3 regions of the Pseudomonas sp. FG47 genome follow, and region 2 is predicted to be linked to each of the others. Evidence: predicted binding sites of a transcription regulator. Region 2 holds the regulator's gene; each other region holds the start of a gene.

Region 1 (10,590 bases), on a different contig from region 2:
AACGCGCCTCGAGGTTGCTCTGGTCCTCGATGATGCCCTTGACCTGCACGCCCTGCCCCGCCTCGCCCTGGTCCTCGAACAGCGACTGGCCGGCGCCGGCCTGGGCCTGCTGGAAGGTGGTGGCGAACACCGGGTGACGGGCGCGGTAGGTCTGGTCGATGCTCGACGAGACGGTCTCGGCGTTGGCGATGTTCGAGGCGACGGTGTTCAGGCGCGTGTTCTGCGCGCTCATGCCGCTACCGGCGATATTGAAGACACTGGCAAGGGACATGGTCACTCTCCGCGCAGGGCCGATACCAGCCCTTTGAATTTACTGTTGAGCAGGGTGAAGCTGGCCTGGAAGCCAACGGCGTTTTCCGTGTAGTTCGATTGTTCGATCTGCGCGTCCACGGTGTTCTGGTCGATCGACGGCTGCATCGGCGTGCGGTACTTCAGGGTGTCATCCATCATCGCCAGGCCTTCGGCCTCGATATGGCGATTGTTGGTGCGATCCAGGGCAATGCGGCCTTTCTGCTGTTTGTCGGACTCGGCGGCGAGCACCGACGAGAAGTCCATGTCGCGCGCCTTGTAGTTCGGTGTGTCGGCGTTGGCGATGTTGTTGGCCAGCACCTCGGCACGCTGGGCACGGAAGCCCAGTGCCTTTTCGTGGATGCCAAGCGCCTTGTCGAAGCTGATGCTCATGTCGGGGAACCTTCGAAGGTTGACCAGAGTTTCGTTGGCTAACGCTAAAGCAAGGGCTGTGCCAACCAACAAAACCCCCATGAACACGGGGCCGCGCCCAGCAGCTCTACGCCCTCCTGCCAGAAAAGCGGCAAAGTGCTTCCGCCTGATAGCGACCAAGCGGCAATCGGCAGGCGGCAAAAGCGGCAATCCAAAAAATTGACGTCAATCATGCATGCCATATCGCCATCATTGGCGATAGCATTCGCACCCTCGCGCATCCGCTCAAACCAACACTGCATGTCGTCGCACGGATGCGCGCCGCTTTCACAACGTTTTCAAGACCAACCGCGGCAAGATGATCACTACCAGCCTCGACGGCGGCGCCCTCAAAGGCGATCAGCAAACCTACACAGACGATCTCGAGTTCGCCGGACGCTTCACTGGCCGTAGTCGCCAATCTTGGTGCCGGTGATGTGAATGCCGTCGCCGTGATGAATCATGGCGGACCCCAACGGCAGGCAAATCAGGCTTCGATGCCGATGTATTCTCGGCCCACGTACAGTACGCTTTCTGATTACTCGCGCGGTACCGCACAAATGAAAAGGCCGGCATCTCGCGATACCGGCCTTTTGGTCCTCACTTGGCCTGGTAGATGATCCCCGGACTGCACTGCACCATCTGGTAGTGGTCCGGCAGGCCATTGAGCGCCTCGGACGCCCCCAGGAACAGGTAGCCGCCCGGCTTGAGCGTGCCATGGATACGCATGAGGATGTCCTTCTTGACCTGGGCCGAGAAGTAGATCAGCACGTTGCGACAGAACACGATGTCGAACTTGCCCAGCGGCGCGTAGCTGTCGAGCAGGTTGTACGAGCGAAACTCGACGCGGCTGCGAATCGGCGGCTTGACCGCCCAACGCCCAGGCCCCTTGGTATCGAAATAGCGCTGCAGACGCTCCTGGGACAGCCCCCGAGCAATAGCCAGGCTGTCGTACTCACCAGTCTTGCAGTTGTTGAGCATGGCGCCAGAGAGATCGGTGGCAACGATCTGCGCGCCCATCTTCAACTGGCCCAGATTGGCGCGCTCGAACTCGTCGATGGCCATGGAGATGGAATACGGTTCCTGCCCCGACGAACAGGCCGCCGACCAGATACGCAGACGCTGGCCGGGATTACCCTTGATGAACTCCGGGATCACCTTGTTCTTGAGCACTTCGAACGGATAGGTGTCGCGAAACCACAGCGTCTCGTTAGTGGTCATGGCATCGACCACCTGCTCGCGCAGGCCACCGCGCGGCTGGGTCTGGATACGCTGCACCAGCTCGCCCAGCGACTTGATGCCCTGCTGCTCCATCAGCTTGTTGAGACGGCTAGAGACCAGGTACTGCTTATTCTCGCCCAGCAGGATGCCACAGGCTTTCTCCAGGAAGACCCGGAACTGTTCGAAATCCAAATTACCCGTAGACAATGCTGCCGCCTCTTCTTATATGTCGCGTGCGCCGGAGCCAGGCCCCGGCCGTTTCAATGTGCCGCCTTGATCCGGTCGACCACGCGCTGGGCGAGGTCGTCCGGCTTGAACTTGGCCAGGAAGTCGTCGGCGCCGACCTTCTTGACCATTGCCTGGTTGAATACCCCAGATAGCGAAGTATGCAGGCAGATGTGTAGTTTTTGCATGCGCGGATCGCTGCGGATCTCCGCCGTGAGGGTATAGCCGTCCATTTCCGGCATTTCAATATCGGAAATCATCATGAGGAACTCCTCCTCCGGACGCTTGCCCTCGTCCACCAGCTTGCGCAGGTAATCCAGGGCCTGACGACCGTCATTGAGCGCCACGACCTCGACCCCCACCGTCTGCAGGCAGCGGCTGACCTGCTTGCGCGCCACCGACGAGTCATCGACCGTCAGCACCCGCAACAACACCGCCTTGTCCTGCACCTCGGCATCGATCACCCCTTCGGACACCGACTCGGACGACGGCGCCACTTCGGCCAGCACCTTCTCCACATCGATGATCTCGACCATGCGGTTGTCGACCCGGGTGACCGCGGTCAGGTAGTGATCGCGCCCGGTACCCTTGGGTGGCGGATGGATCTCTTCCCAGTTCATGTTGACGATGCGCTCCACCGAGTGCACCAGGAACCCTTGGGTCTTGGTGTTGTACTCGGTGATGATGACGAAGCTCTTGCGCGTCTCTTCCTGAAGGCCCGGCAAGCCGGTGGCCATCGACAGGTCGAGGATCGGGATGGTCGCCCCGCGAATGTTGGCCACGCCGCGCACCACCGGATGGGACTTGGGCAGCAGGGTCAGATCCGGGCACTGCAGCACCTCGCGGACCTTGAACACATTGATGCCATAGAGCTGGTCGCCATTGAGGCGAAACAGCAGCAGCTCCAGGCGATTCTGCCCCACCAGCTGCGTGCGCTGGTTGACCGAATCCATCACTCCAGCCATGCCGGACTCCTTCAATGATTGCCTAAGTACCAAGTCGGCACGGGCTTTGCTTTTTTGAGCGCCATGTACACGAAAACGACATTTTTCCGACGACTGACGCGCCTGCTGACCGGTTCCCTGGCCGCATTGTGCCTGTTGGTACCCGGCACCCAGGCGCTGGCGGACGCTTTTACCTTGCCTGAACAGCTTATCGGTGTCACTCAAGGGTTTCTTGAATTCACCGTGGAGGATTATCTGGCGACCACCCAGACCCAGGGTCGCTACGAGATCCAGGTGAACAAACTCGATCCGCGCCTGCGCATGCCGCAGTGCAGCCAGCAACTGGACGCCTCGCTGGAGGGTTCCACGCCGCTGGGGCGGGTGACGGTGAGGGTGCGCTGCGACGGCGCGGCGCCCTGGACAGTGTTCGTGCCGGCCCAGGTGCGCCTGCTGCGCGACGTGGTGGTCATGACCCGCCCGCTCAAGCGCGACAGCGTCATCGGCGAAGGCGACGTGGCCCTGCGCGAGCGCGATGTCGGCAGCCTCGGCCAAGGCTACCTGACCCAACTGGACCAGGCCGTGGGCCTGAAATTGCTGCGCCCGACGGTGGTCGACCAGTTGCTCACCCAGCAACATCTGGAGCAGGCCGAGGTGGTGCGCAAGGGCGATCACGTGGTGATCGTCGCCCGCAGCGGCAGCCTCAGCGTACGCATGCCCGGCGAAGCACTGGACAAAGGCGGGCTGCAAACCCAGATCCGGGTGCGCAACCTCAATTCCAAACGAGTGGTCAAGGCCAGGGTGACCGGGCCAGGACAGGTCGAGGTGGCCATGTAGCCCAGGCTGCAGGACGATGACGGAAAGCTGGCGGTAAGGAACCGCGGGCCCTAAACTGTGTCTGAAATCGGGTTGCGCGGGCCGGCTTTGAGGCAGTGATGCATTCCTGTCTAAAGTTTCTTTCGGGTTGGCCGAAAACAAGGCATGCGTCCTAATACCCAGGGGTTCTGATCATGGTCATCGACTTCAGTCGTTTGAATAATTCTCCGTCCATCACGGGCGGCGTTCGCGGCAATGCCGCGCCAGGCACCGCCGAAAAAGCCGGCGAGGCCAGCGAGGCGCCCAAGCACGCCAGCGCCAGCGGAGAAGCGGTACATCTGAGCCCTGAGGCCCAGCAATTGCAGAAGATCAGCGACAAGCTGCGCGATCAGCCAAGCGTCAACAGCGCCCGTGTGGCCGAGTTGAAACAGGCTATCGCCGACGGCAGCTACAAGGTCGATGCCGACCGGGTCGCCAGCAAACTGCTTGATTTCGAAGCCCAGCGCTAACCTTCAGGCGCGCTGACTTCAAGGACGCAACACGCCAAGAGTTAGCCATGCACGACATCACTCTGCTGCAACTGATCGAAAACGACATCGCGCCCACGCAGGAACTGCTCGAGCTTCTGCAAAACGAAGCGATAGCCCTGCACGGCCGCGACATGGGGGTGCTGGAACAGATCCTGGCCCGCAAGCAGTCGTTGATCATCTTGCTCGAGCAGCAGGGTCGGCGCCGCAGCCAACTGCTCGCCAGCCTCGGCCTCAGTGCCGATCGTGCTGGCGCAGAAACCCTGGCGGCCCAGTCGAGCAATGGCCCGGCGATCCTCGCCCGGCTCGACGAACTGAGCCAACTGATGGATGCCTGCCAGCAGGTCAACGCCACCAACGGCCAGATCATCCAGGTGCAGCAGCACGTCACGGCCAACCAGGTCAGAATCCTTCAGGGTGGCGATTCTCCGTCGCTCTACGACAGCCGTGGCGGCACCTCGCCGATGGCCAAGCCCCGGGCGATCAGCCAAGTGTGATTAGTGGTATCAAGGCACGGAACATACTGGCAAAATGCCGTTAATTGCGTGTGTCGTTTTTGCCTGGAGATTGAAAACCCGTGTTCAATGAATCCGATGCTCCCCAGCCACCAAAGGTGCTGAGCACTCCTTTGGAGATTGCGGCCAACCTGCGCCAGTTGCTGGAGAGCCACGACCCGCTGATCATCAGCTTCCACGAACGCAGCCAGCGCTTCCAAAGCTACGTGGTGCATGTCGACCGCGAGGCCGGGGTACTGGCGCTGGACGAGATGATCCCGCGCGACGGCGAAAAATATATCGAGAACGGCGAGCCGTTTCGCATCGAAGGTTTCCATGACGGCGTGCGCATCGCCTGGGAAAGCGACATCCCACTGACCATCAGCGAGATCGACGGCCACCGCTGCTACCGCGGCCCACTGCCCACGGAAGTCACCTACCATCAGCGGCGCAATGCCTTCCGCGCCGCGCTGAAGCTGTCGCAACTGGTCGACGTGACCCTCGACGGCACCCACCTCAAGGGCAACGGCGCCCTGCGCGGTAAGCTGCTGGACATCTCCGCCACCGGCTGCAAGCTGCGCTTCGAAGGCAATGTCGAAGAGCGCCTGCAACTGGGCCAGGTCTATGAGCGCTTCAAGGCTGGCAACCCGCTGGGGCTAGCCGACACCATGGTCGAGCTGCGCCATCTGCATTTCGAGGAGCGCATCAATACCACCTTCGCCGGCGTGCGCTTCCATAATCTCAACGGCCAGGCGCAGCGCAAGATCGAAAGCTTCGTCTACCAGCTACAGCGCGAAGCGCGCCGGTTCGACAAGGACGACTACTAAGCAAAACGCCACCCTCGGGTGGCGTTTTCGCTCATGGGGCAACAGCAGGTGCCGGCCTTGCCGGCGAACCAGCAAGGCTCGCTCCTACAGTTTCGGGAACGCGCCCTGCTCGGCCTCAGCCGCCGTTGCGCAAGCGCCCTTGTCCTCATCCTCGGTATCTTCCGCCGCCACCGGCGCCTGCATCACCTCCTGCACCGTTTGCTCATCGACCCGCGGGTCGAGCGCCGCCGACAGCGGCGAACCCGCCGCCGGCATCGCCACGTGGCCGAGGGGAGCATCCTGGACCTGGTGCAAGCCGGTCACCGCTTTCGGCCGGATTCGCCAGACCAGTACCAACGCGAAGAACAGGAAGAAGGCATACAACATTTGTGCGCCGAACAGCTTCATCAACACACCGGCAGCCAATGGCCCGATGCAGGCGCCAACGCCGTAGGTCACCAACAGCATGGCCGTCAGCGACACCCGCCGTTCGCTCTCCACATGGTCATTGGAGAACGCCACCGCCAACGGATACAGGCAAAACTGCAACAACGAAATGACAAAGCCGATGCCGAACAGCAGCGCCAGCGGCACGCTCGGCAGGATGGCCAAGGGCGCCGACGCCAGCGCCAGGCCACTTGCCACGCTGCGGATCAGCACCGCGCGATCGTAGCGGTCGGAGAGCCAACCCAACGGCCATTGCACCACCAAGCCGGCGAAAATACAGCTGCCCATGAACAAGCCGACCTGCTCGGTGGACAGCCCCTGGTTGGCCGCGTACAGCGGCGCCAGGCCATAGAAGGAGCCGACGATCAAACCCGAACCCAACACCGTGGACAATGACTGCGGCACCCGCTTGATGAAGAACTTCGGCTCCATCGGCGCCGGCCGCAAGGGCGCAGGGTGAATACGCCGGGTCATGGCCACTGGCACCAGGCACAAGGCGAAGCACATGGCCACCAGCATCAGCAGCTCCGGCCCCAACTGCGGGTGCACCACCAGGATCAATTGGCCGAGCACCAGGCCCAGGTAGGACGCGATCATGTAGCCGCTGAACACCGCCCCGCGGTGCTTGGCATCGGCCTGTTCGTTGAGCCAGCTCTCGATGACCATGTATTGGCACATCATGCCCAGGCCAACGATCATCCGCAGCCCGACCCAGGCAGGTAGCCAACTGGTCAAGCCATGGCCGAGCACCGCCGCGCCGACGATGCCGGCACAGGTCGCGTAAGCCCTGATGTGCCCCACCCTGCCAATCAACCGGTGGCCAATCTTGCCGCCCAGGGCCAGGCCGAAATAGTTGGCGGCCATCAGCGCACCGACCCACAAGCTGTCGACATGCTCGGCGGCCAGGCGCAATGCCAGGTAGGTACTGAGCAAGCCTGAACCGATCAACATCATCAAGGCAGCGAAATACAGCGACTGAAACGGCTTCCAGATATTGCGCATACGTCCCGTCGGGCTCCTTCGTCAGGTGGCGTGGGGTGCAGAGCTAGCATAAGAGCAAATCATCCAACGCGCAGGCCCCAAACCGCGAAATGCGCCGCCGACGGCGCGCCCGCTACAGGTAGTGTCGCGCTCAGGCCTGCGCCGCCAGTACGCGCCGCTCCCACGGCGTGATCTCGTCGAGGAAGTCGCTCAGCTCGAGGGTCTTGGTGGCGATGTAGCCTTCGATGAACTCATGGCCGAACAGTTCCCGCGCCAGGGCACTGTGCTTGAGGCGCTGCAGGGCCGCATGCAGGGTGCAGGGCAGGCTCAGGTGCTCAGGCACCTCGAACTCGCCCTGGATGGCCGCGGCCGGCACGATCTGCCGCTCGATGCCATGCAGGCCGGCAGCCAGGCTCGCGGCGATCGCCAGGTAGGGGTTGGCATCGGCGCCCGGCAAGCGGTTCTCCACCCGCCGCGCCACTGGCGCGCTGGCGGGGATACGCAAGCCGGCGGCGCGGTTGTCCTCTGACCAGCAGGCGTTGTTCGGCGAGGCGTATGGATGGCACAAACGCTGGTAGGAATTGACATTGGGCGCGAACAGCGCGGTGAAGTCGGCCAGGCAAGCCTGCAAGCCACCGATGAAATGGTGGAAGGTATCGGTCGGGGCGCCGTGTTCGTCGCTGAACAGGTTACGCCCGCTGGCGTTGTCGACCAGGCTCTGGTGAATATGCATCGAGCTGCCGGGGGTGCGCGCCAGCGGCTTGGCCATGCACACCACGGTCAGGCCGTGCTTGAGCGCGACCTCCTTGAGCAAGTGCTTGAACAGGAAGGTCTGGTCGGCCAACAGTAGCGGGTCGCCGTGCAGCAGGTTGATCTCGAACTGGCTGACGCCCATCTCGTGCATGAAAGTGTCGCGCGGCAGGCCCAGCGCCGCCATGCAGCGGTACACCTCATGGAAGAACGGGCGCAGGCCGTTGTTGGAGCTGACGCTGAACGCCGAATGGCCCATTTCCCGACGCCCATCCTTGCCCTGCGGAGGCAAGAACGGCTGGGTCGGGTCGGCGTTGGGCGCAAAGACGAAGAACTCCAGTTCGGTGGCCACCACCGGCGCCAGGCCGCGTTCGGCATAGCGGGCGATTACCGCCTTCAACTGGCCGCGACTGGACAACCCCGACGGCCTGCCATCGAGCTCGACCGCGTCGCAAATGGCCAGGGCACGGGGCTCGTCGCTCCAGGGCAGGCGGTGAATCTGCGCCGGGTCAGCCACCAGCGCCAGGTCGCCATCGTCGCTGCCGTAGAACTTCGCCGGCGGATAACCACCCATGATGCATTGCAGCAACACCCCGCGCGCCATCTGCAAGCGCCGGCCTTCGAGGAAGCCCTCGGCAGTCATCACCTTGCCGCGGGCGACGCCGTTGAGGTCGGGGGTGACGCATTCGATTTCATCGATGCCCTGCAGCTGTTGTGCCTGGTGATGCGGGCCTGCGGTCGTCATGACGCTGTCCTTATTGTTGTGCTGGCATGCCGGAGTGGCGATGAACACAACATAGGCCTGGGGTGTTTAAAATATCAAGCACCTGCCCTTTACCTGTAGGAGCCGGCTTGCCGGCGAACCCCCTTCACTGCTCGCGCAAGGTCATACCATTGGCCGGCAGCGGCAACGCGGTCTTGTAACGCACCTGTTTCAAGGCAAAGCTGGAGCGAATGTTCGCCACCCCCGGCAACCGCGTCAGGTAATCGAGAAACCGCTCCAGCGCCTGGATGCTCGGCAGCAGCACCCGCAGCAGGTAATCCGGGTCGCCCGTCATCAGGTAGCACTCCATCACTTCCGGGCGCTCGGCGATCTCCTCCTCGAAGCGATGCAGCGACTGCTCCACCTGCTTCTCCAGGCTGACATGGATGAACACATTGACGTCCAGCCCCAATGCCTCGGGCGACAACAAGGTGACCTGCTGACGAATCACTCCCAGCTCCTCCATGGCCTTGACCCGGTTGAAGCACGGCGTGGGCGACAGGTTGACCGAGCGTGCCAGCTCCGCGTTGGTGATGCGGGCGTTTTCCTGCAGGCTGTTGAGAATGCCGATATCCGTACGATCCAACTTACGCATGAGACAAATTCACCTGGTTTTTGTGTTTGTGCGGAATGTTTATCTTCCTCGCTCGGCAAAGGCAACGAACTTGAGAGAAAAATTCTCCGGCCATCCCCCTATGATGTAAAAGACGCTGACTTGCCAGTCACGAGCCGGTACTCAGCGGCGACCGCTTCAAAGCTCACAAAAACAACATTCGAGCGAGCGTAAAAAGCAATGAACGAGTACGCCCCCCTGCGTCTGCATGTGCCCGAGCCTACAGGCCGGCCAGGCTGCCAGACCGATTTCTCCTACCTGCGCCTGAACGACGCCGGTTCTGTGCGTAAACCGCCCATCGATGTCGAACCCGCCGATACCGCGGACCTCTCCTACAGCCTCGTGCGTGTGCTCAACGAACACGGCGACGCCGTTGGCCCCTGGGCCGAGGACATCGATCCGCAGGTGCTGCGCCAGGGCATGCGCGCCATGCTCAAGACGCGCATCTTCGACAGCCGCATGGTGGTCGCCCAGCGCCAGAAGAAGATGTCCTTCTACATGCAGAGCCTGGGCGAGGAAGCCATCGGCAGCGGTCAGGCCCTGGCCCTGAACCGCAGCGACATGTGCTTCCCCACCTACCGCCAGCAGAGCATCCTCATGGCCCGCGACGTGTCGCTGGTGGACATGATCTGCCAGCTGCTGTCCAACACCCGCGACCCGCTCAAGGGCCGCCAACTGCCGATCATGTACTCGGTGCGCGAAGCCGGCTTCTTCACCATCAGCGGCAACCTGGCCACTCAGTTCGTCCAGGCGGTCGGCTGGGCCATGGCCTCGGCGATCAAGGGCGACACGAAAATCGCCTCGGCCTGGATCGGCGACGGCGCCACCGCCGAGTCCGACTTCCACACCGCGCTGACCTTCTCCCACGTGTACCGCGCCCCGGTCATCCTCAACGTGGTCAACAACCAGTGGGCGATCTCGACCTTCCAGGCCATCGCCGGTGGCGAGTCGACCACCTTCGCCGGCCGTGGCGTGGGCTGCGGCATCGCCTCGCTGCGGGTCGACGGCAACGACTTCATCGCCGTCTATGCTGCCTCGCGCTGGGCCGCCGAACGCGCCCGCCGCGGCCTTGGCCCGACGCTGATCGAATGGGTCACCTACCGCGCCGGCCCACACTCCACTTCGGACGACCCGTCCAAGTACCGCCCTGCCGACGACTGGAGCCACTTCCCGCTGGGCGACCCGATCGCCCGTCTCAAGCAGCACCTGATCAAGGCCGGCCATTGGTCCGAGGACGAGCACCAGGCGGTCAGCGCCGAGCTCGAGGCCGAGGTGATCAAGGCGCAGAAGGACGCCGAGCAGTTCGG
Region 2 (10,590 bases):
GCGCAGGCGCGGTGACTGCCGGTGCTTGCTCCGGCAGGTCGAATGTCTCGGTGGCTTCCTGCAGCAATCCGTCGAGGTAGGACTGCAGGGCCATCTGGGGCTTGCTGGTGATAGGCCGGGCCTGGTTCATCACGCCACCTGCAAGGTAGAACGGTAGGTGAGCAGGTGCTTGAGCAGCGCCCGGTAGGCCACCACGCCACGGCTCTTGCCATCGAACTGCGACGGCGTGACGCCGTTGCGGCTGGCGTCGCGCAGACGTGTATCAACCGGAATGTAACCCTGCCAGACCTGCTCGCCATAAGTGTCGCGCAGCACTTTCAGCGTGCCCAGCGAGGCCTGGGTGCGGCGGTCGAACAGCGTCGGCACGATCTGATACGGCAGCGCCTGCTTGCGCGAGCGGTTGATCATGCCCAGGGTCCCGACCATGCGCTCCAGGCCCTTGACCGCAAGGAACTCGGTCTGCACCGGGATCACCAGCTGCTGGCTCGCGGCCAGGGCGTTGACCATCAGCACACCGAGCAAGGGTGGGCTGTCGATCAAGGCGAAGTCGAAATCCTGCCACAGCTGCGCCAGACTCTTGGCGATCACCAGGCCCAGGCCGCTTTGCCCCGGCGACTGGCGCTCCAGCACTGCCAACGCGGTGCTCGACGGCAACAGCGAGATGCGCTCGTCGCTGGTGGGCAGCAGCAACTGGCCGGGCAGGCCCTCGGGCACCGTGCCCTTGTGCAGGAACAGGTCATAGCAACTGTGCTCGAGCGCGTCGGGGTTATGCCCGAAGTAACTGGTCATCGAGCCGTGGGGGTCCAGGTCGACCACGACCACGCGCTTGCCCGCCTCGGCCAGCAGGCCGGCCAGAGCGATGGTGGTGGTGGTCTTGCCGACGCCACCTTTTTGATTGGCTACTGCCCAGACTCTCATAGGACAACTCTTGACTCGTTAATGTCGCCGAACCCTGTGGAAACCGGCTCCCACAGGCACACGGCGACAGAGAATTGACGAGTTATTGCCCCGCCACCGATGCAGGCGTGGCTGGTGCACTTTGTGTGCCAGCCCGGCGCAGCGCGGCATCGGGGGTGGCATTGGCGCTGCCGCTGCCGGTCAGGCTGCGACGCACCTCGAGGTTGCGCGAAATCACCAGGACCACGCGGCGGTTGCGCGCACGGCCCTCTGCACTGTCATTGCTGGCCACCGGCTGGTACTCGCCATAGCCCACCGATGCCATGCGCGCCGGGTTGACCCCTTCCATGGCCAACAGGCGGACGATGCTCGCCGCCCGCGCCGAGGATAGTTCCCAGTTGGTTGGATACTGGGCGGTGCGGATCGGCAGGTTGTCGGTGAAGCCCTCGACGTGCACCGGGTTGGCGAACGGCTTGAGGATCTTCGCCACCTTCTCGATGATCTCGAAGGCGACATCGCTGGGCATGGCATCGGCGCTGGCGAACAGCAGCGAGGAGTTAAGCTCGATCTCGACCCACAGCTCGTTGCCGCGCACGGTCATCTGGTTGGACTTGATCAGGTCGCCGAAGGCATCGCGAACATCGTCGCTGATGGTCTTGAGCGGGTCGGCGCTGCTTTGCGCCAGGCCCGCGTCGGTCTGCTCGCTGTCCTTGATCAACGGCTCGGCCGGGCGCACCGACAGCGGCCGCTCCTCGCCGATAGGGATCGGTTTCATGGTCCGATCGGGGTCGTTGAACACCCCGATCAGCGCCTGGGAGATGACCTTGTACTTACCCTCGTTGATCGAGGAGATCGAGTACATGACCACGAAGAAGGCGAACAACAGGGTGATGAAGTCGGCATACGACACCAGCCAGCGTTCGTGGTTTTCATGTTCCTCGGTATGACGACGGCGGGCCATGGCTTACTCCATGAAGCCTTGCAGCTTCAGCTCGATCGAGCGCGGGTTCTCACCTTCGGCGATCGACAGCAGGCCCTCGAGGAGCATTTCACGGTAGCGCGACTGGCGCAGGGTGATGGCCTTGAGCTTGTTGGCGATCGGCAGCAGGATCAGGTTGGCGCTGGCCACGCCATAGATGGTGGCGACGAAGGCCACGGCGATACCGTTGCCCAACTGCGACGGGTCGGCCAGGTTACCCATCACGTGGATCAGGCCCATGACTGCACCGATGATGCCGATGGTCGGCGCGTAGCCGCCCATGCTCTCGAACACCTTGGCGGCCTGGATGTCGCGGGCTTCCTGGGTAAGGAAGTCGACTTCGAGGATGCTGCGGATGGCCTCGGGTTCGGCGCCGTCGACCAGCAGTTGCAGGCCCTTGCGCGCATAAGGGTCGGGCTCGGCGTCAGCCACGCCTTCCAGGCCCAGCAGGCCTTCCTTGCGCGCGGTCAGGCTCCAGTTCACCACCCGGTCGATGCCACCGACCAGGTCGACCCGTGGCGGGAAGAAGATCCAGCGCACGATCTGCAAGGCGCGCTTGAACGACGACAGCGGCGACTGCAGCAGCGCCGCCGCCAGCGTGCCACCCAGCACGATCAGCGCGGCCGGGCCGTTGAGCAGCGCGCCGACATGGCCACCCTCGAGGAAGTTGCCGCCGACGATGGCGACAAAGGCGAGGATCAGGCCGATAAGGCTGAGGACATCCATCAGACGCACGCCTCGACCAGGTGCTTGCCGATTTCGTCCAGGCTGTACACGGCATCGGCCAGGTTGGCCTTGACGATGGCCATGGGCATGCCATAGATCACGCAACTGGCTTCATCCTGGGCCCATACGGTGCTACCGCCCTGCTTGAGCAGGCGCGCGCCTTCGCGACCGTCGGCGCCCATGCCGGTGAGTACCACCGAGAGCACCTTGTCGCCATAGGACTTGGCCGCCGAACCGAAGGTGATGTCGACGCAAGGCTTGTAGTTCAGGCGCTCATCGCCCGGCAGGATCTTCACCGTGCCGCGGCCGTCGACCATCATCTGCTTGCCGCCAGGGGCGAGCAGAGCCAGGCCTGGGCGTAGCACGTCACCGTCCTCGGCTTCCTTGACGCTGATCTTGCACAGCTTGTCGAGGCGCTCGGCAAAAGCCTTGGTGAAAGCCGCCGGCATGTGCTGGATCAGCACGATCGGCGCCGGGAAACTGGCCGGCAGTTGCGTGAGCACGCGCTGCAGGGCCACCGGGCCACCGGTGGAGGTACCGATGGCCACCAGCTTGTAAGGCTTGCGCTTGGGCGCCGGCGAGTGCGCGGCAGCCGGTGCCGTGGCTCGGGCCGGGGCGGTACGCGCCGGGGCGCTGCTGGCCAAACTGCTGGTCGGGGCATGGCTGCTGGCCGGGGCTGGCGCGGCGGCCGGGGCGGCATAGGCGCTGAAACGACGGTTGCTGCGCGAGATGGTATGGACCTTTTCGCACAGCATCTGCTTGACCTTCTCGGGGTTGCGCGAGATGTCCTCGAAGTTCTTCGGCAGGTAGTCGACCGCACCGGCGTCCAGCGCATCGAGGGTAACCCGGGCGCCTTCATGGGTGAGCGAGGAGAACATCAGCACCGGTGTCGGGCAGCGCTGCATGATGTGCCGCACCGCGGTGATGCCGTCCATCATGGGCATTTCGTAGTCCATGGTGATGACATCAGGCTTGAGCGCCTGCGCCTGGTCGATCGCTTCCTTGCCGTTGGTCGCGGTGCCCACGACCTGGATCGTCGGGTCCGCCGAGAGAATTTCCGAGACACGGCGGCGGAAGAAACCAGAATCATCCACCACCAGGACCTTGACTGCCATAAACACTCCATTAGGCGGCGCACCCGCCAGGGCGCGCCGCCGAAATCAAATACGCCGGGCGGCGTAACGCTTGAGCATGCTCGGTACGTCGAGGATCAGCGCAATGCGCCCGTCACCGGTGATGGTGGCGCCGGACATGCCCGGGGTCCCCTGCAGCATCTTGCCCAGCGGCTTGATCACCACCTCTTCCTGGCCAACCAGCTGGTCGACCACGAAGCCAATGCGCTGGGTACCGACCGACAGGATCACCACATGGCCTTCGTGCTGTTCCTCGTGCTCGTGGTCCTGGACCAGCCAGCGCTTGAGGTAGAACAGCGGCAGCGCCTTGTCGCGCACGATCACCACTTCCTGGCCATCGACCACGTTGGTGCGCGACAGGTCGAGGTGGAAGATCTCGTTGACGTTGACCAGCGGGAAGGCGAACGCCTGGTTGGCCAGCATCACCATCAACGTCGGCATGATCGCCAGGGTCAGCGGCACCTTGATGACGATCTTCGAGCCCTGGCCCTTGGCCGAGAAGATGTTGATCGAGCCGTTGAGCTGGGAAATCTTGGTCTTCACCACGTCCATGCCGACGCCACGACCGGACACATCGGAGATCTCGGTCTTGGTCGAGAAGCCCGGGGCGAAGATCAGGTTGTAGCAGTCCGACTCGCTCAGGCGATCGGCCGCGTCCTTGTCCATCAGGCCCTTTTCCACGGCCTTGGCCCGCAGCACGCTGGGGTCCATGCCCTTGCCGTCGTCGGAGATCGACAGCAGGATGTGGTCGCCCTCCTGCTCGGCGGACAGCACCACGCGGCCGGTGCGTGCCTTGCCGGAGGCCTCGCGCTCATCGGGCATCTCGACCCCATGGTCGACGGCGTTGCGCACCAAGTGCACCAACGGGTCGGCCAGGGCCTCGACCAGGTTCTTGTCGAGGTCGGTCTCTTCACCGACCAGCTCCAGGTTGATCTCTTTCTTCAACTGGCGGGCCAGGTCGCGGACCAGTCGCGGGAAGCGGCCGAAGACTTTCTTGATCGGCTGCATGCGAGTCTTCATGACCGCGGTCTGCAGATCGGCGGTGACCACGTCGAGGTTGGACACGGCCTTGGACATGGCCTCGTCGCCGCTGTTCAGGCCCAGGCGCACCAGGCGGTTACGCACCAGCACCAGTTCGCCGACCATGTTCATGATTTCGTCCAGGCGCGCGGTGTCGACGCGCACGGTGGTTTCCGCTTCGCTGGCGCCGTGCTTTTCGGCGGCAGCGGCTGGCGCACGGGCTGGCGCGGCAGGTTTGCCAGCCGGTGCTGCAGCGGCGGCAGGCGCTGGCGCTGGCTTGGCGACCGGCTTGACCTCGGCCTTGGGCGCCGCCGGCGCGGCAGCCACGGCAGCGGCGGGTGCCTCGGCAGCGACGGCATCGCCGGAGAACTTGCCCTTGCCGTGCAACTGGTCCAGCAGCGCTTCGAATTCGTGTTCGCTGATATTTTCGTCGCCCGCGGCAACCGGCGCGGCGCTGTCCGCCGCCGGGGCCGCCGCCACGGCAGTCGGCAGGGCGTCGACAGCAAAGGTGCCCTTGCCGTGCAACTGGTCGAGCAACGATTCGAACTCATCGTCGGTGATTTCGTCGCTGGTCGGCGCCGCGGCCGTAGGCTCGCTGACGGCTGCTTCAGCCGAGAACTGGCCCTTGCCATGCAACTGGTCGAGCAGCGACTCGAACTCGGCGTCGGTGATTTCGTCACCCTGGCCAGTGACCTGCTCGCCTTGCATCTGCTCGTGAACGGCTGCTTCGGCCTTGACCGCATCCAGCGAATCGAGCAGTTGCTCGAACTCGGTGTCGGTGATGTCGGGCTCGGTGGCCGCTACCTCGGCGACCGGCTCGGCCTCGACCACTGGGGCCGGCGCTTCGGCGCCACCCGGCTCGGCCAAGCGCGACAGCGCCGCCAGCAGCTCCGGGGTGGCCGGGGTCACTTCGCTGCGCTCGCGCACCTGGCCGAACATGCTGTTGACCGTGTCGAGTGCCTCGAGCACCACGTCCATCAGCTCGGCGTCGACCCGACGCTCACCTTTGCGCAGGATGTCGAACACGTTCTCGGCGATATGGCAGCACTCCACCAGCTCGTTGAGCTGGAGGAAGCCGGCGCCCCCTTTTACAGTGTGGAAACCGCGGAAAATCGCATTGAGCAGGTCCGCGTCATCGGGCCGGCTTTCCAGCTCGACCAGTTGCTCGGACAGTTGCTCGAGGATTTCGCCGGCTTCTACCAGGAAATCCTGGAGGATTTCTTCATCGGCGCCGAAGCTCATTAAACGTGCTCCTTAAAAACCCAGGCTGGACAGCAGATCATCGACATCGTCCTGACCGGACACGACGTCTTCACGCTTATCGGCATGAATCTGCGGACCTTCACCCCGAGTCGGATGTTTTTCTTGATCTTTTTCAGCACGCAGCTGCTGGTGGTCATGTTCGATGCCGGCAAAGCGGTCGACCTGACTGGCCATCAGCACGAGCTTGAGCAGATTGCTTTCTACTTCGGTGACCAGCGCGGTCACCCGCTTGATCACCTGGCCGGTCAGGTCCTGATAGTCCTGAGCCAGCAGAATGTCGTTGAGGTGGCCCGAGACCTTGCGGTTGCCTTCGGCACTGTGCGTCAGGAAACTGTCGACGCGCTTGACCAGCTCGCGGAATTCCGGCGCCGCCACTTCGCGGCGCATGAAGCGCTGCCAGTCGGCGGACAGGTCCTGGGCCTGGCTTGCCAGTGCATTGAGCACCGGGGTGCTCTCCTCCACCAGGTCCATGGTGCGGTTGGCGGCACCTTCGGTGAGACGCACCACGTAGGAGAGGCGCTCGGTGGCATCGGTGATCTGCGAGACTTCCTCGGCCTGCGGCATCGCCGGGTCGATCTGGAAGCTGACGATCGCGCTGTGCAGCTCGCGAGTGAGCTTGCCCACTTCCTGGTACAGACCGCGGTCGCGGGTCTGGTTCAGTTGGTGGATCAGTTGCACGGCCTCGCCGAACCGGCCGCGCTCAAGGCTCTCGACCAGCTCCTGGGCATGCTTCTTCAGGGTTGATTCGAACTCACCCAGCGAGTTGTTGATTGACTCCATGGCGCCCCCTGACGTGACTCAGCCGTTGACGCGTTCGAAGATCTTCTCGATCTTTTCTTTGAGCACCTGGGCGGTGAAAGGCTTGACCACATAGCCATTGACGCCGGCCTGGGCCGCCTCGATGATCTGGTCGCGCTTGGCCTCGGCAGTCACCATCAGCACGGGCATGCCCTTGAGACGATCGTGGGCACGCACCTTGCGCAGCAGGTCGATACCGGACATGCCAGGCATGTTCCAGTCGGTCACCAGGAAGTCGTAATGCCCGGCTTCGAGCATCGGCAGTGCCGTGGTGCCGTCGTCGGCCTCTTCGGTATTGGTGAAGCCCAGATCACGCAACAGGTTCTTGATGATCCGCCGCATCGTCGAAAAATCGTCAACGATGAGGATTTTCATGTCTTTGTTCAATTAGACCTCCAAGCAGTCTTAAACGCGCTCGGCGCCGAGCGCGCAGTCAATCAATTCGGCACCACAAAATACGACTGCATCAAACCTTGGCTCAACGCGCCCGCCATTCACCCAGACGGCTGCGCAGACGTGCCGCGCATTGGCTGTGCAACTGGCTGACACGCGACTCGCTGACCCCCAGCACCTCACCGATTTCCTTGAGGTTCAGTTCTTCGTCGTAGTACAGCGCCAGGACCAGGCGCTCGCGCTCCGGCAGGTTGGCGATGGCATCGGCCAGGGCGGCCTGGAAGCGCTCGTCCTCCAGGTCCCGCGATGGCTCCAGCTGGCCGCTGGCTCCGTCCTCATGCAGCCCTTCGTGTTCGCCGTCCTGTAGCAGGTCGTCGAAACTGAACAGGCGGCTGCCCAAGGTGTCGTTCAGAATCCCGTAGTAATCATCGAGACTCAATTGGAGTTCGGCAGCAACCTCGTGATCTTTAGCGTCGCGACCGGTCTTTGCTTCAACACAGCGAATCGCATCGCTGACCATGCGCGTGTTGCGGTGCACCGAACGCGGCGCCCAATCGCCCTTGCGCACCTCGTCGAGCATGGCGCCACGGATACGAATACCGGCGTAGGTCTCGAAACTGGCACCCTTGCTGGCGTCGTACTTGTTGGCCACTTCCAGCAGGCCGATCATGCCAGCCTGGATCAGGTCCTCGACCTGGACATTGGCCGGCAGCCGCGCCAGCAGGTGGTAGGCGATGCGCTTGACCAGCGGCGCGTAGCGTTCAACCAGCTCGTACTGGGCGTCCTTCGCCGCCTTGCTGTACATCTTGAAACCGCTCGCGTTCATAGCACGGGCCCTGCGCTGGTGGGTTGCACCAGGCGCTCGACGAAGAACTCCAGGTGGCCCCGCGGGTTGGCAGGCAGCGGCCAGCTGTCGACCTTCTGCGCAATGGCCTTGAAGGCCAGCGCGCACTTGGACCGAGGGAAGGCCTCATAGACTGCTCGCTGCTTCTGCACCGCCTTGCGCACGCATTCGTCGTAAGGCACGGCGCCGACGTATTGTAGGGCGACGTCGAGGAAGCGATCCGTGACCTTGGTCAACTTGGCGAAAAGGTTGCGGCCTTCCTGCGGGCTCTGGGCCATGTTGGCCAGCACGCGGAAGCGGTTCATGCCGTAATCGCGGTTGAGCAGCTTGATCAGGGCGTAGGCGTCGGTTATCGAGGTGGGTTCGTCGCACACCACCAGCAGCACTTCCTGGGCGGCGCGAACGAAGCTGACCACAGAGTCACCGATCCCTGCGGCGGTGTCGATCACCAGCACGTCGAGGTTGTCGCCGATCTCGCTGAAAGCCTGGATCAGCCCGGCATGCTGCGCCGGCGCCAGGTGCACCATGCTTTGCGTGCCGGAGGCCGCCGGCACGATGCGCACACCACCCGGCCCCTGCAACAGCACGTCGCGCAGCTCGCAGCGGCCCTCGATGACATCGGCAAGGGTGCGCTTGGGCGTGAGCCCCAGCAGCACGTCCACATTGGCCAGGCCCAGGTCGGCGTCCAGCAACATGACCCTACGGCCGAGCTCGGCCAGCGCTAGGGACAGGTTCACTGAAACGTTAGTCTTGCCGACGCCACCTTTGCCACCGGTCACGGCGATCACCTGTACGGGATGCATGCTACCCATGTCTGTTCTTTACCTTGTCTCGCTTGGACCCAGGCCACATGAGGGGCTGAACAGTCAAGGCCACGGTCCGGCCGGACAACCCCATGATGTAGGTACTTTGCACAGTATTCACCCTCAACCCGCGCGCTTGCCAGGGTTGTGGTACAGATCAGCGAACATGTCGGCCATGGCCTCGTCGCTGGGCTCGTCCTGCAGCTGCACGCTGACCGCGCGGCTCACCAACTGGTGCTTGCGCGGTAATTGCAGGTCGTCGGGAATGCGTGGGCCATCGGTCAGATAGGCCACCGGCAGTTCGTGACGAATGGCCAGGCTCAGCACTTCGCCGAGGCAGGCCGTTTCGTCCAGTTTGGTCAGGATGCACCCGGCCAGGCCGCAGCGCTTGTAGCTGTGGTAGGCGGCGGTGAGCACCTGTTTCTGGCTGGTGGTTGCCAGCACCAGGTAATTCTTGGCGGCGATACCGCGCCCGGCCAGGGTTTCCAGCTGCATGCGCAGGGCCGGGTCGCTGGCCTGCAGGCCGGCGGTGTCGATCAGCACCACGCGCTTGCGCAGCAATGGTTCCAGGGCCTGGGCCAACGACTCGCCCGGGTCGACGTAGGTGACCGGCACGTTGAGGATCCGCCCCAGGGTCTTGAGCTGTTCCTGGGCGCCGATGCGGAAGCTGTCCATGCTCACCAGCGCCAGGTTGTTCGCGCCGTACTTGAGCACATAGCGCGCGGCCAGCTTGGCCAGGGTGGTGGTCTTGCCCATGCCGGCCGGGCCGACCATGGCGATCACCCCGCCTTCTTCGATGGGTTCGATCTCGGGCACGTCGATCATCCGCGCCAGGTGCGCCAGGACCATGCGCCAGGCTTGGCGCGGTTCTTCGATTTCGGCGGTGAGCTCGAGCAGCTCGCGAGCCAGGCCACCAGACAGGCCCAGGCGCTGCAGGCGGCGCCAGAGATTGGCCTGCTGCGGCTTGCTGCCCTGCAGTTGGCTCCAGGCCAGCGAACCGAGCTGGACTTCGAGCAGCTCGCGCAGGCCATTGAGTTCGAAGCGCATGGCATCGAAAAGGCGTGGGTCGACCGCTGCGGCGGCCGGAGCGGCTACTGGCGCGGGCTCATCGACCTGCGGCTCGATCAGCGGCTCGGACGCGGTCAGCGACTGGCCGGCAAACAATTGGCGGTTACCGCCCTCGCCCGCCTCGCCACGGCCGCTCAGTTCGGCCTGAGCGGTAACGATGCGCGACTGGGTCTTGCGCAGCTCGTCCTCCAGCTCGACGTTGGGTACGCGCGGGGCCAGGGCGGACAGTTTGTAGTCCAGCGCAGCCGTCAGTTCGACACCGCCAGCGATGCGCCGGTTGCCGATGATGGCGGCGTCGGAGCCGAGCTCATCACGGACCAGCTTCATGGCCTGACGCATATCGGCGGCGAAAAAACGCTTAACTTGCATAACCCACTACCTCAGCCATTGGGGCCCACGGTGGCAACGATGGTGACTTGCTTGTTGTCAGGTATTTCCTGATACGCCAAAACATGCAAATTCGGTACAGCCAGGCGACCGAAGCGCGACAGCATGGCGCGGATCGGGCCGGCAACCAGGAGGATGGCCGGCTGGCCCTGCACTTCCTGGCGCTGGGCGGCTTCGATCAACGAACGCTGAAGCTTTTCGGCCATGCTTGGTTCAAGAAGAACACCGTCTTCCTGACCTTGCCCGGCCCTTTGCAAACTATTGAGCAAAATCTGTTCC
Region 3 (10,590 bases), on a different contig from region 2:
GGCCTCTGCGCGCTCGTGCTCGCAGGCCTGCACCAAGTGCTGATGGCCCCCCTGCGCCGGCATCTCGACAGCAGCACCCTGCCCTGGGCGAACATTGTGCTGGTGAGCGCCCTGACCACCTGCCTGCTGCTGAGCCTGCGGGCCTGGGCTCTCCCCCTGGCCGTGCAACTGGGCCACTATCCCGCCCTGCTGGCCCTGACCTGCCTGGCCATCGACCCGCTGCTGCCACAACGTGAACGCTGGCGAGCACTGTGCATCAGCCTTGGCGGCCTGCTGGCAGCCTGCATCACCCTGGGAGCCTGCCGGCAACTGCTGGCCCATTCGCTTGGCCTGCATATTGCCGAGCTGGCGCCGGGTGCCTTGGTGCTCCTCGGCTTGCTGCTGGGCTTGTACAATCACCTGCGCCCACGGATCCACCCCTCACGTCGCCAAGGAACCCGTTGACCCCATGAATGCCGCCAAACGCCTGGAGATCTTTCGCAGGCTGCATGAAGACAATCCCGATCCAAAGACCGAACTGGCCTACAGTACCCCGTTCGAACTGCTGATCGCCGTGATTCTTTCGGCCCAGGCCACCGATGTAGGGGTCAACAAGGCCACCGCCCGGCTGTACCCGGTGGCCAATACACCGCAGGCGATCCATGCCCTGGGCGTGGAAGGCCTGAGCGAGTACATCAAGACCATTGGCCTTTACAACAGCAAGGCCAAGAATGTCATCGAGACCTGCCGCCTGCTGGTCGAACAACACGGCGGCGAAGTGCCACAAACCCGCGAAGCACTCGAAGCACTGCCGGGTGTTGGGCGCAAGACTGCCAACGTGGTTTTGAACACAGCTTTCCGCCAGTTGGCCATGGCAGTCGATACGCACATTTTCCGCGTGAGCAACCGTACCGGCATTGCCCCGGGCAAGACCGTGCTCGAGGTGGAAAAAAAACTGCTGAAGTTCGTCCCCCGAGATTACCTGCTCGATGCCCACCATTGGCTGATCCTGCACGGCCGCTATGTGTGCCAGGCGCGCAAGCCACGTTGCGGGAGTTGCCGGATCGAGGACCTGTGCGAGTACAAGCACAAGACCTCGGACGATTGAGGCGATAGTGAATTACGTCCCTGGACGATTGAAAAAATCTTTTTTACCCGCCCTGCGAATCCCGTTATAAGGACGGCCAATGGCCCTTTGGCTTGGAGTGACGCATGAGCACCGATAAAGAAGACCTGACTATCGACGAAGAATTCCAGAGCGTGGACGAAGACGAAGAGCCTCAGGCCGAACCGGCCAAGACCAACCTCAGCAAACGCCGCACCATCGACAACATGCTCGAAGAGCGGCGACTGCAGAGACAACTGGCCGATTTCGACTACGACCTGTAACCCTGAAAAGCCTCCACCACGGGGGCTTTTTCAATCATACTCAGACCAGCCCATGGCGCTGGGCCAACTCGATGAGGTCGACCAGGGAACGCGCATTGAGCTTGAGCAACAGTCGAGTCTTGTAGGTACTGACGGTCTTGTTGCTGAGGAACATGCTGTCAGCGATTTCCTTGTTGCTTTTGCCCCGCGCCAGTTGCTGCAACACCATCATCTCTCGCCCAGACAGACGCTCGACCATCTCGCTTTCCGTCGCCCCCCCGACACCAGACCGCCCCTTGTGCAACGCCTGGTTGGGGAAGTAGCTATAGCCGGACAGCACCGCCTTGATTGCGCTGAGCAACTCGGTCAATTCCTGCTGCTTGCATACGTAACCCGCCGCCCCCGCCTGCATGCAGCGCATCGAGAAATGTCCCGGGGTCTGTGATGTCAGTACCAACACCTTGCTCGCAGGGCTCAGCAGGGCCAGCCGAGCTATCACCTCGAGCCCATCCAGCTTGGGGATCCCGATATCCAGCACAACGATGTCCGGAAGATACTCCCGTGAAAGTTGCAGGGCATCCACACCATTGTCGCTCTCCGCCACCACCTCGTAACCATGCCGTTCCATCAGCATGCGTACGGCCAGGCGAATGACCGGGTGATCATCCACGATCAGCACTTTATTCATGCGATATCCATTGATTCGTTATTTTCAATTCGCCAGGCCACCTTAACCGACCTTGCGGCCGATTAGTTATGAGGTTTCCCTGACAGATACATCAAAAGAAGAGGACTACAACTATTGAGGATTAATCCTACGCGTACCTATTTCACAACCTGTAATAGATTCATGCCTGAATTAACCGTCACAAAAATTAACAGCCCCGCTGATGGGATCCAAGTACCGACCCCTTACATAGCTCGCAGGAAATTTCACTTATAGGTACAGGAGAAAGGTTGAAGGAGATTCATTTCCAATAATGGAAGTGCCTCACACTGCTGTCTGGAAAAGAAACAACGTACAGATGAGCGACGCTCGATCGGATACTCATCATGAACCAAGAATCCATTAGTCCCCTGACCCTTATCGCCGTGTTCGCCGGCGTCATCGAAGCCTCGGCACTGGCCTCTCTTCCCTTTCTGAGTGAGCAGAGCCAGAGTATCTACACTTGGTTTCTGGTGGGGTTTCCGTTTTTCCTGACGGTATTGTTCTTCCTCACCCTCAACTTCAACACCGGCTCATTGTTCGCCCCCGAGAAACACGAGCCCGGTTCAAGTTGTCAGCCGCCCTCTTCTGCCACCGGCCCAAGCTCCGAACAGACACCGGCACCTCACAGCCCCACGATGCCCGATGAAGCCATCAGGCCCTCCAGCCACGATCAAGGCGCAATCATCATCGCCATATCAGGTTCAGAGGGCCTCAAGATGATCGAAAACCATGTACTGCGCATGATCGAGCGCCCACCGCCCTCGGCGCGGCGCTGGGTCCTGTACAACCTGGATGCACGGGTATGCATTCACCTGTCGGTGGAACCTATGCTCGACAACGCCGAAACGGCGTTCGACGAGGAACATCAAGCATGAGATCCAGGCATAAAAAAACCCGGCACTGGCCGGGTTTTTTCTTCAACCGCCTGCTTAGAGCAGTGCACGGCCCTTGTTGGCAGCAATTCGCATACGCAGGGCATTGAGCTTGATGAAGCCTGCGGCATCAGCCTGGTTGTAGGCCCCGCCGTCTTCCTCGAAGGTCGCGATATTGGCGTCGAACAGCGAGTCGTCGGACTTACGGCCGACGACGGTGACATTGCCCTTGTACAGTTTCAGGCGCACGACACCGTTCACGTTGACCTGGGACGCGTCGATCATTTGCTGCAGCATCAGACGCTCCGGGCTCCACCAGTAGCCGGTGTAGATCAGGCTGGCGTACTTCGGCATCAGCTCATCTTTCAGGTGAGCGACTTCGCGGTCCAGGGTGATCGACTCGATGGCACGGTGGGCCCTGAGCATGATAGTGCCGCCTGGGGTCTCGTAGCAGCCGCGCGACTTCATGCCGACATAGCGGTTCTCGACGATATCGAGGCGGCCAATGCCGTTGGCGCCACCGATGCGGTTGAGGTCGGCCAGGACCGTGGCCGGGGTTTTCTCGACGCCGTCGATGGCGACAATGTCACCGTTGCGGTAGGTCAGCTCGATATAGGTGGCCTGGTCTGGCGCATTCTCCGGCGAGACGCTCCAACGCCACATGTCTTCTTCGTGCTCGGTCCAGGTATCCTCCAGGACTCCGCCTTCGTAGGAGATGTGCAGCAGGTTGGCGTCCATCGAGTACGGCGACTTCTTCTTGCCGTGGCGCTCGATCGGGATACCGTGCTTCTCGGCGTAGTCCATCAGTTTCTCGCGGGACAGCAGGTCCCACTCGCGCCATGGAGCGATGACCTTGACGCCGGGCTTGAGCGCATAGGCACCCAGCTCGAAGCGCACCTGGTCGTTGCCCTTGCCGGTAGCGCCGTGGGAAATGGCATCGGCGCCGGTTTCGTTGGCGATCTCGATCAGACGCTTGGCGATCAGCGGGCGGGCGATGGAAGTACCCAGCAGGTACTCGCCTTCGTAGACGGTGTTGGCACGGAACATCGGGAACACGAAATCACGCACGAATTCTTCGCGCAGGTCGTCGATGTAGATTTCTTTCACGCCCATTGCCTGGGCCTTGGCGCGGGCCGGCTCGACCTCCTCGCCCTGACCGAGGTCGGCGGTGAAGGTCACCACTTCACAGTTGTAGGTGTCCTGCAGCCACTTGAGAATCACCGAAGTATCAAGGCCGCCGGAATACGCCAATACGACCTTTTTTACGTCCGCCATGCCATCACTCCACGGGGTTGTACGGAAAGCCGATGATTCTACCGGCCTTGCCGAAAAATTTACAATGGGGCGACAGCTTGTGACGACAAAGCGACAGGAATTGTCGAGAGCGCGACCAGCGGTCGCACCCTGGATTATTTCCCTGGCGCGGGCTGCACGGGAAGTGCCGCGGCACCTGCCGGGGCCGCAGCTGCAGGCGCAGCAGTGGGTGCTGGCGGGGTCTGCACCTGCGGCTGCTCGACGGGCTTCTCCACCGGCGTCACCCGGTCAAGCTGGATGTTGACTCGGCGGTTGCGCGCACGGTTGGCTGGCGTGTTGTTCTTGGCCAGCGGGTAGCGTTCGCCATGGAAGCGCACGGTGATCTGCTCATCCGGCACGCCATGGGCCTTGAAGTATTCGGCCACCGCCAGGGCCCGCCGGCGCGAGGTGTCGCGATTGGTCAGGCGATTGCCGCTGTTGTCGGAGTGGCCATTGAGCTCGATATGATTGACCGACGGATCGGCCTTCAGATAGTCGAGGATCACGTCCAGGCGCGCGCGCGCCGAGCTGTCCAGTTCAATGCCGCCACCGGGAAAGCCGACCTGGGTCTGGCGGATCTGGTCGTAGTTCATCGGCAGCAGCTTGGCCGCGCAGACCTGGTAGTCACTGTAAGCCTTGGCAAAACTCACCGGCATCACATGCACTTCCATGGCCCGCCCGCCTTCACCGGCGTAGTTGCGCACCACGCTGCTGCGCCCATCGAGCAGGCCGTTGATCAGGCGGCTGGCCTGCCCTTGACTGGAGGTGAACAGCACGCCGTTGCGGGCCATGCGCACCACACCCAGGTTGATATCGCCGCGCCCGGGCTGCCAGGGCGCCGCCGCGGCCAGCAGGGTGGCGGAGCCAGCCCCCAGCACATTGCTGTCCGAGCGCAGCTGGAAGGTCGGCTGCTCACCAGCGCGGCGCACGAACTCACCGCTGCCGAAACCGTCGATCGGCTGGATCAGGCGGCATTCGAACTGGTTCCCCTCGACTTTCCAGGCGACGTTCTCCACGCGGGTCTGGAAGGTCAATGCCCCAGCCGGGAGGCTGGCGACAAGGGTGAACAGGGCTAGGTAACGCTGGCGCACGGGCGGCTCCACAGATTCTGACGGCTTACCTCAAGGCTATCGGACGCCCGTGGGAAAACTTGATAGCCGTGCTCGACAAGGGGTTTTCCGGTAGCATTGAGGTCTGAGTTCGACCCGCCTGGAATTCCCAATGTCCGATCGCCTGACCCTCCTGCGCCCCGACGACTGGCACATCCATCTGCGCGATGGTGCCGTCCTGCCACATACCGTCGGTGACGTGGCGCGTACCTTTGCCCGTGCCATCATCATGCCCAACCTCGTGCCGCCGGTGCGCAACGCCGTCGAAGCTGGCGCCTACCGCGAGCGCATCCTTGCCGCCCGCCCTGCCGGCAGCCGCTTCGAGCCGCTGATGGTGCTGTACCTCACCGACCGCACCAGCCCCGAGGATGTCCGCGCGGCCAAGGCCAGCGGCGTCGTGTACGCCGCCAAGCTCTACCCGGCCGGCGCCACCACCAACTCCGACTCGGGCGTGACCAGCATCGACAATATCTTCCCGGCGATCGAGGCCTTGGCCGAGACCGGCATGCCACTGCTGGTGCACGGTGAAGTCACGCGTAGCGAGATCGACGTGTTCGACCGCGAGAAGCGCTTCATCGACGAGCACATGCGTCGTCTGGTAGAGCGCTTCCCGACCCTCAAGGTGGTGTTCGAGCACATCACCACCGGCGATGCCGCGCAGTTCGTCAGCGAGGCCCCGGCCAACGTCGGCGCGACCATCACCGCCCAGCACCTGCTGTACAACCGCAATCACATGCTGGTCGGCGGCATTCGCCCGCACTTCTATTGCCTGCCGATCCTCAAGCGCAACACCCACCAGGTGGCGCTGCTGGATGCGGCCACCAGCGGCAACCCGAAGTTCTTCCTCGGCACCGACTCGGCGCCGCACGCCAAGCACGCGAAAGAAGCCGCCTGCGGCTGTGCCGGCTGTTACACCGCCTATGCCGCGATCGAGCTGTACGCCGAGGCGTTCGAGCAACGCAATGCCCTGGACAAGCTTGAAGGGTTCGCCAGCAAGCACGGCCCGGACTTCTACGGCCTGCCACGCAACACCGACACTATCACCCTGGTGCGCGAGGAATGGTCGGCGCCTGAAAGCCTGCCGTTCGGCGACACCACCGTGGTTCCCCTGCGCGCCGGTGAAACCTTGCGCTGGCGCCTGCTGGAGGACAACGCGTGAGCGAAGACTTCTACGAAGACGACCAGGACAACGCGGTCAGCAGCGGCTCGCGCCACCCGATGGCCGAGCGCTTCCGTGGCTACCTGCCAGTGGTGGTGGACGTCGAAACCGGCGGTTTCAATAGCGCCACCGACGCCCTGCTGGAAATCGCCGCAGTAACCATCGGCATGGATGAGAAGGGTTTCCTGTTCCCCGAACACACCTATTTCTATCGGGTCGAGCCCTTCGAAGGCGCGAACATCGAGCAGGCCGCCCTGGAGTTCACCGGCATCAAGCTGGACCACCCGCTGCGCATGGCGGTGAGTGAGGACAGCGCGCTGACCGACATCTTCCGTGGCGTGCGCAAGGCACTGAAGGCCAATGGCTGCAAGCGGGCGATCCTGGTCGGCCATAACAGCAGCTTCGACCTGGGCTTCCTCAATGCCGCGGTAGCGCGCAACGATATCAAGCGCAACCCCTTCCACCCGTTCTCCAGCTTCGACACCGCCACCCTCGCCGGGCTCGCCTATGGGCAGACTGTGCTGGCCCGGGCTTGCCAGAGTGCGGACATCGACTTCGACGGCAAGGAAGCGCATTCGGCGCGCTACGACACCGAGAAGACCGCCGAGCTGTTCTGCGGCATCGTCAATCGCTGGAAAGAGATGGGCGGCTGGCGCGATTTCAACGACTGAGCTGCAAGCCACAAGCTTCAAGCGACAAGAAAGAGCTGCCTGCATGCGCCGTGCTTTTCACTTGAGGCTTGAAGCTTGAGGCAAAAAAAACCGGCCACCAGGGCCGGTTTTTTTTGCGCTTGGCAAATTACAGCTTGCCAGCATTCTCGCTCAGGTAGGCGGCAACACCTTCCGGCGAAGCGTTCATGCCCTTGTCGCCTTTCTTCCAGTTGGCCGGGCAGACTTCGCCGTGCTCTTCGTGGAATTGCAGGGCGTCGACCAGGCGCAGCAGCTCGTCCATGTTACGACCCAGTGGCAGGTCGTTGACGATCTGCGAACGCACGACACCGTTGGTGTCGATCAGGAAGGCGCCACGGAAAGCCACGCCGCCTTCGGACTCGACGTCGTAGGCCTTGCAGATTTCGTGGGTCATGTCGGCCGCCAGGGTGTACTTGACCTGGCCGATGCCGCCGTTGTTGACCGGGGTGTTACGCCAGGCGTTGTGGGTGAAGTGCGAGTCGATCGACACGCCGATCACTTCCACGTTGCGGGCCTGGAAGTCCGGGATGCGGTGATCCAGGGCGATCAGCTCGGACGGGCAGACGAAGGTGAAGTCCAGCGGGTAGAAGAACACCAGGCCGTACTTGCCTTTGATGGCCGAGGCCAGGTTGAAGCTGTCGACGATTTCGCCGTTGCCCAGCACAGCCGGTACGGTGAAGTCAGGGGCTTTCTTGCCAACGAGTACGCTCATTCGATTTCTCCTGATGAGGGGGTGAAGAAGCTTGCCCGGGTGGAACGCATTCCCCCGGATCCAGCAAAGGTTGACCATCATACACAGCTTTGCGTGACAGGCCGAATCTGTGCCACCGGTCGCTCAAGCATGGCCCTTTCAGAAAGTGCTTTGACAAGCATTCTCATTACCATTACTCTCCAACCCATCGACTCAACCCTGCGATGGTCAGCCTTTATGTATGTGTGTCTTTGTGTCGGTGTCACCGACGGACAGATCCGCGATGCGATCTACGAAGGATGCTGCAGCTACAAGGAAGTTCGAGCCGCGACCAACGTCGCCAGCCAGTGCGGCAAATGCGCCTGCCTGGCCAAGCAGGTGGTGCGTGAAACGCTCACCGAATTGCAACTGAGCCAACAGGCCGTGCTGCCCTACCCCGTGGAATTCAACGCCGCCTGACCTGACAGAATTCAAAGAACCGGACCTCGTGTCCGGTTTTTTTATGCCTTCAATTCAATAACTTAGCGCCCTAACGCGGTTCACAAACATTCTTATTCCTATTAATTTTCACTTATTATTCAATAACTTAGGTTTGACATAGATAGTAGTCGGGCTCAAACTTGATTTCATTGGCTCAACTTCTACAGGGCAGGACCCCATTATGAAAGGCGACGTAAGCGTCATCCAGCATCTCAACAAGATCCTCGGAAACGAGCTGGTCGCGATCAACCAGTACTTCCTGCACGCACGCATGTATGAAGATTGGGGCCTGAACAAGCTGGGCAAGCTCGAGTACAAAGAGTCCATCACCGCGATGAAGGACGCTGACAAGCTGATCAAGCGTATTCTGTTCCTCGAAGGCATCCCCAACGTGCAGGACCTGGGCAAGCTGATGATCGGCGAGCACACCAAGGAGATGCTCGACTGCGACCTGAAGCTTGAGAAAAAAGCCCACGCCGACTTGAAAGCCGCCATCGCCCATTGCGAAACCGCTGGCGACTTCGGTTCCCGTGACTTGCTCGAAGATATCCTCGAGTCCGAGGAAGAGCACATCGACTGGCTGGAGACCCAGCTGGGCCTGATCGACAAGATCACCATCGAGAACTACCTGCAATCGCAGATGGGCGAAGAATAAGCCCTGCCACTGCCGCGGTGGATGGCACCAGGCCTACCGGTATTCGCCGGCAAGCCGGCTCCTACAGACGTTTATTTCAACCGTAGGTGCCAGCCTTGCTGGCGAACCAGGCGACGCGGTGACACTACGCAACAAAAAGCCCCGCAATTGCGGGGCTTTTTGTCATGCGAGGACCGAATCAGGCTTCGGAAGCCTTGGCCTTGGCAGCCGCTTCCTTGATCAGGGTCTGCAGCTCACCCTTTTCGAACATCTCCAGCATGATGTCGCTGCCGCCGACCAGCTCACCGGCCACCCACAGTTGCGGGAAGGTCGGCCAGTTGGCGTACTTGGGCAGGTTGGCGCGGATTTCCGGGTTCTGCAGGATGTCGACATAGGCGAACTTCTCGCCACAACCCATCACAGCCTGCGAAGCACGGGCCGAGAAGCCGCACTGCGGGGCATTCGGCGAGCCTTTCATATAAAGCAGAACGGTGTTGTTGGCGATCTGCTCTTTGATTGTTTCGATGATATCCATGAAGCACCTCGGCTGAACTTTCCGACGTGATCGTCGGCACGGTGGCGCATTGTAACGGAAAGCCGAGCAGCGTGCTCGGCCTTGCCGTACCTCAGGCGGCCTCCACCTGCACCGGTACGCCATTGAGCGCGGCATTGCCAGACACGCCGTCACGCAGACGCTCGTCGGTCAGGTCGTTGGCACTGACCCCAGGCAACACGGCCGCCACCTGCAGACGCGCCCCTTGGCGGGCATGGCCAAAACCATGGGGCAGGCTGACCACCCCTGGCATCATGTCCTCGCTGGCCTGCACCTGTACCTCCAGCACCCCGGTGCGCGAACGAACCCGCACGGTCTGGCCATCGTGCAAGTGACGCTGGCGCAAGTCCTCCGGGTGCATCAGCAACTGGTGGCGCGGCTTGCCTTTGACCAGGCGCTGGAAGTTGTGCATCCAGGAGTTGTTGCTGCGCACATGGCGACGGCCGATCAACAACAGTTGACCTGGCACCGGCGGCCGCTGTCGAGCCAGGCGCTGCAGGTCGTCGAGCAAGACCTGCGGTACGGCCTCGACCGCCTGGCTGGCGGTGCGCAGGCGGCCAGCCAAGTTCGGCTGCAACGGCCCCAGGTCCAGGCCATGGGGATGCTGCTCGAGCGTCTGTAACGAGAGCTGCCAGATCGAACCGTCGCCATGACGGCCCTTGCGCAACGCCTGATCGATCATCTGCGCTGGCGGCAAGGTCGCCTTCAACTCAAGCTGGGCGCGCGCGGCAAACGCCTCGGCCAGCCCCACGAAGATTTCCCAGTCGTGCAGCGCGCCCTCGGGCTTGGTCAGGATCGCCCGGTTGAAACGGGTGACGTTACGCACCGCCAACAGGTTGAAGGTGGAGTCGTAATGGTCGTTCTCCAGGGCCGAGGTCGACGGCAGGATCAGGTCGGCATGGCGCGTGGTCTCGTTGATGTACAAATCGATGCTGAGCATGAAGTCCAGGCCTGCCAGCGCTTCATCCAACTGCCGGCCATTGGGTGTGGACAACACCGGGTTGCCGGCGACCGTGACCAAAGCCCGCACTTGCCCCTCGCCCGGCTCAAGAAT

What was found. Region 2 encodes FliA, which starts transcription of late flagellar genes. Its sites were predicted from a motif close to CTAAAGTTTNNNNNNNNNNNGCCGNTAA; they were not measured.
Region 1: flgM (flagellar biosynthesis anti-sigma factor FlgM) is a predicted target of FliA. The motif match lies at 4,034-4,061, and genes of this name have one in related genera.
Region 3: ACODS5_RS05540 (flagellar protein MotY) is a predicted target of FliA. The motif match lies at 5,349-5,376, and genes of this name have one in related genera.

What each region holds. Positions count from the first base shown of each region.
Region 1 is NZ_JBMDJI010000028.1:36,784-47,373, forward strand. Features, by position in the region: gene flgC (flagellar basal body rod protein FlgC) at 1-271, opposite strand, end outside; gene flgB (flagellar basal body rod protein FlgB) at 274-681, opposite strand; gene cheR (protein-glutamate O-methyltransferase CheR) at 1,300-2,127, opposite strand; gene ACODS5_RS18790 (chemotaxis protein CheV) at 2,181-3,110, opposite strand; gene flgA (flagellar basal body P-ring formation chaperone FlgA) at 3,174-3,923, shown strand; gene flgM (flagellar biosynthesis anti-sigma factor FlgM) at 4,097-4,411, shown strand; gene ACODS5_RS18805 (flagella synthesis protein FlgN) at 4,459-4,926, shown strand; gene ACODS5_RS18810 (flagellar brake protein) at 5,007-5,750, shown strand; gene ACODS5_RS18815 (MFS transporter) at 5,835-7,178, opposite strand; gene ACODS5_RS18820 (glutamine synthetase family protein) at 7,309-8,550, opposite strand; gene bkdR (Bkd operon transcriptional regulator BkdR) at 8,777-9,265, opposite strand; gene ACODS5_RS18830 (3-methyl-2-oxobutanoate dehydrogenase (2-methylpropanoyl-transferring) subunit alpha) at 9,464-10,590, shown strand, end outside.
Region 2 is NZ_JBMDJI010000049.1:2,057-12,646, reverse strand. Features, by position in the region: gene ACODS5_RS22810 (CheW domain-containing protein) at 1-130, opposite strand, end outside; gene ACODS5_RS22805 (ParA family protein) at 130-918, opposite strand; gene motD (flagellar motor protein MotD) at 1,001-1,858, opposite strand; gene ACODS5_RS22795 (flagellar motor protein) at 1,862-2,602, opposite strand; gene ACODS5_RS22790 (protein-glutamate methylesterase/protein-glutamine glutaminase) at 2,602-3,717, opposite strand; gene ACODS5_RS22785 (chemotaxis protein CheA) at 3,763-5,997, opposite strand; gene ACODS5_RS22780 (protein phosphatase CheZ) at 6,010-6,798, opposite strand; gene ACODS5_RS22775 (chemotaxis response regulator CheY) at 6,817-7,191, opposite strand; gene fliA (RNA polymerase sigma factor FliA) at 7,295-8,035, opposite strand; gene fleN (flagellar synthesis regulator FleN) at 8,032-8,865, opposite strand; gene flhF (flagellar biosynthesis GTPase FlhF) at 8,980-10,293, opposite strand; gene flhA (flagellar biosynthesis protein FlhA) at 10,305-10,590, opposite strand, start outside.
Region 3 is NZ_JBMDJI010000004.1:16,589-27,178, forward strand. Features, by position in the region: gene ACODS5_RS05510 (Rnf-Nqr domain containing protein) at 1-444, shown strand, start outside; gene nth (endonuclease III) at 449-1,087, shown strand; gene ACODS5_RS05520 (PA3496 family putative envelope integrity protein) at 1,192-1,368, shown strand; gene ACODS5_RS05525 (response regulator transcription factor) at 1,409-2,035, opposite strand; gene ACODS5_RS05530 (hypothetical protein) at 2,401-2,931, shown strand; gene ACODS5_RS05535 (argininosuccinate synthase) at 2,986-4,203, opposite strand; gene ACODS5_RS05540 (flagellar protein MotY) at 4,338-5,312, opposite strand; gene pyrC (dihydroorotase) at 5,443-6,489, shown strand; gene rnt (ribonuclease T) at 6,549-7,160, shown strand; gene ACODS5_RS05555 (peroxiredoxin) at 7,288-7,890, opposite strand; gene ACODS5_RS05560 (bacterioferritin-associated ferredoxin) at 8,107-8,328, shown strand; gene bfr (bacterioferritin) at 8,531-9,004, shown strand; gene grxD (Grx4 family monothiol glutaredoxin) at 9,183-9,518, opposite strand; gene ACODS5_RS05575 (molybdopterin oxidoreductase family protein) at 9,610-10,590, opposite strand, start outside.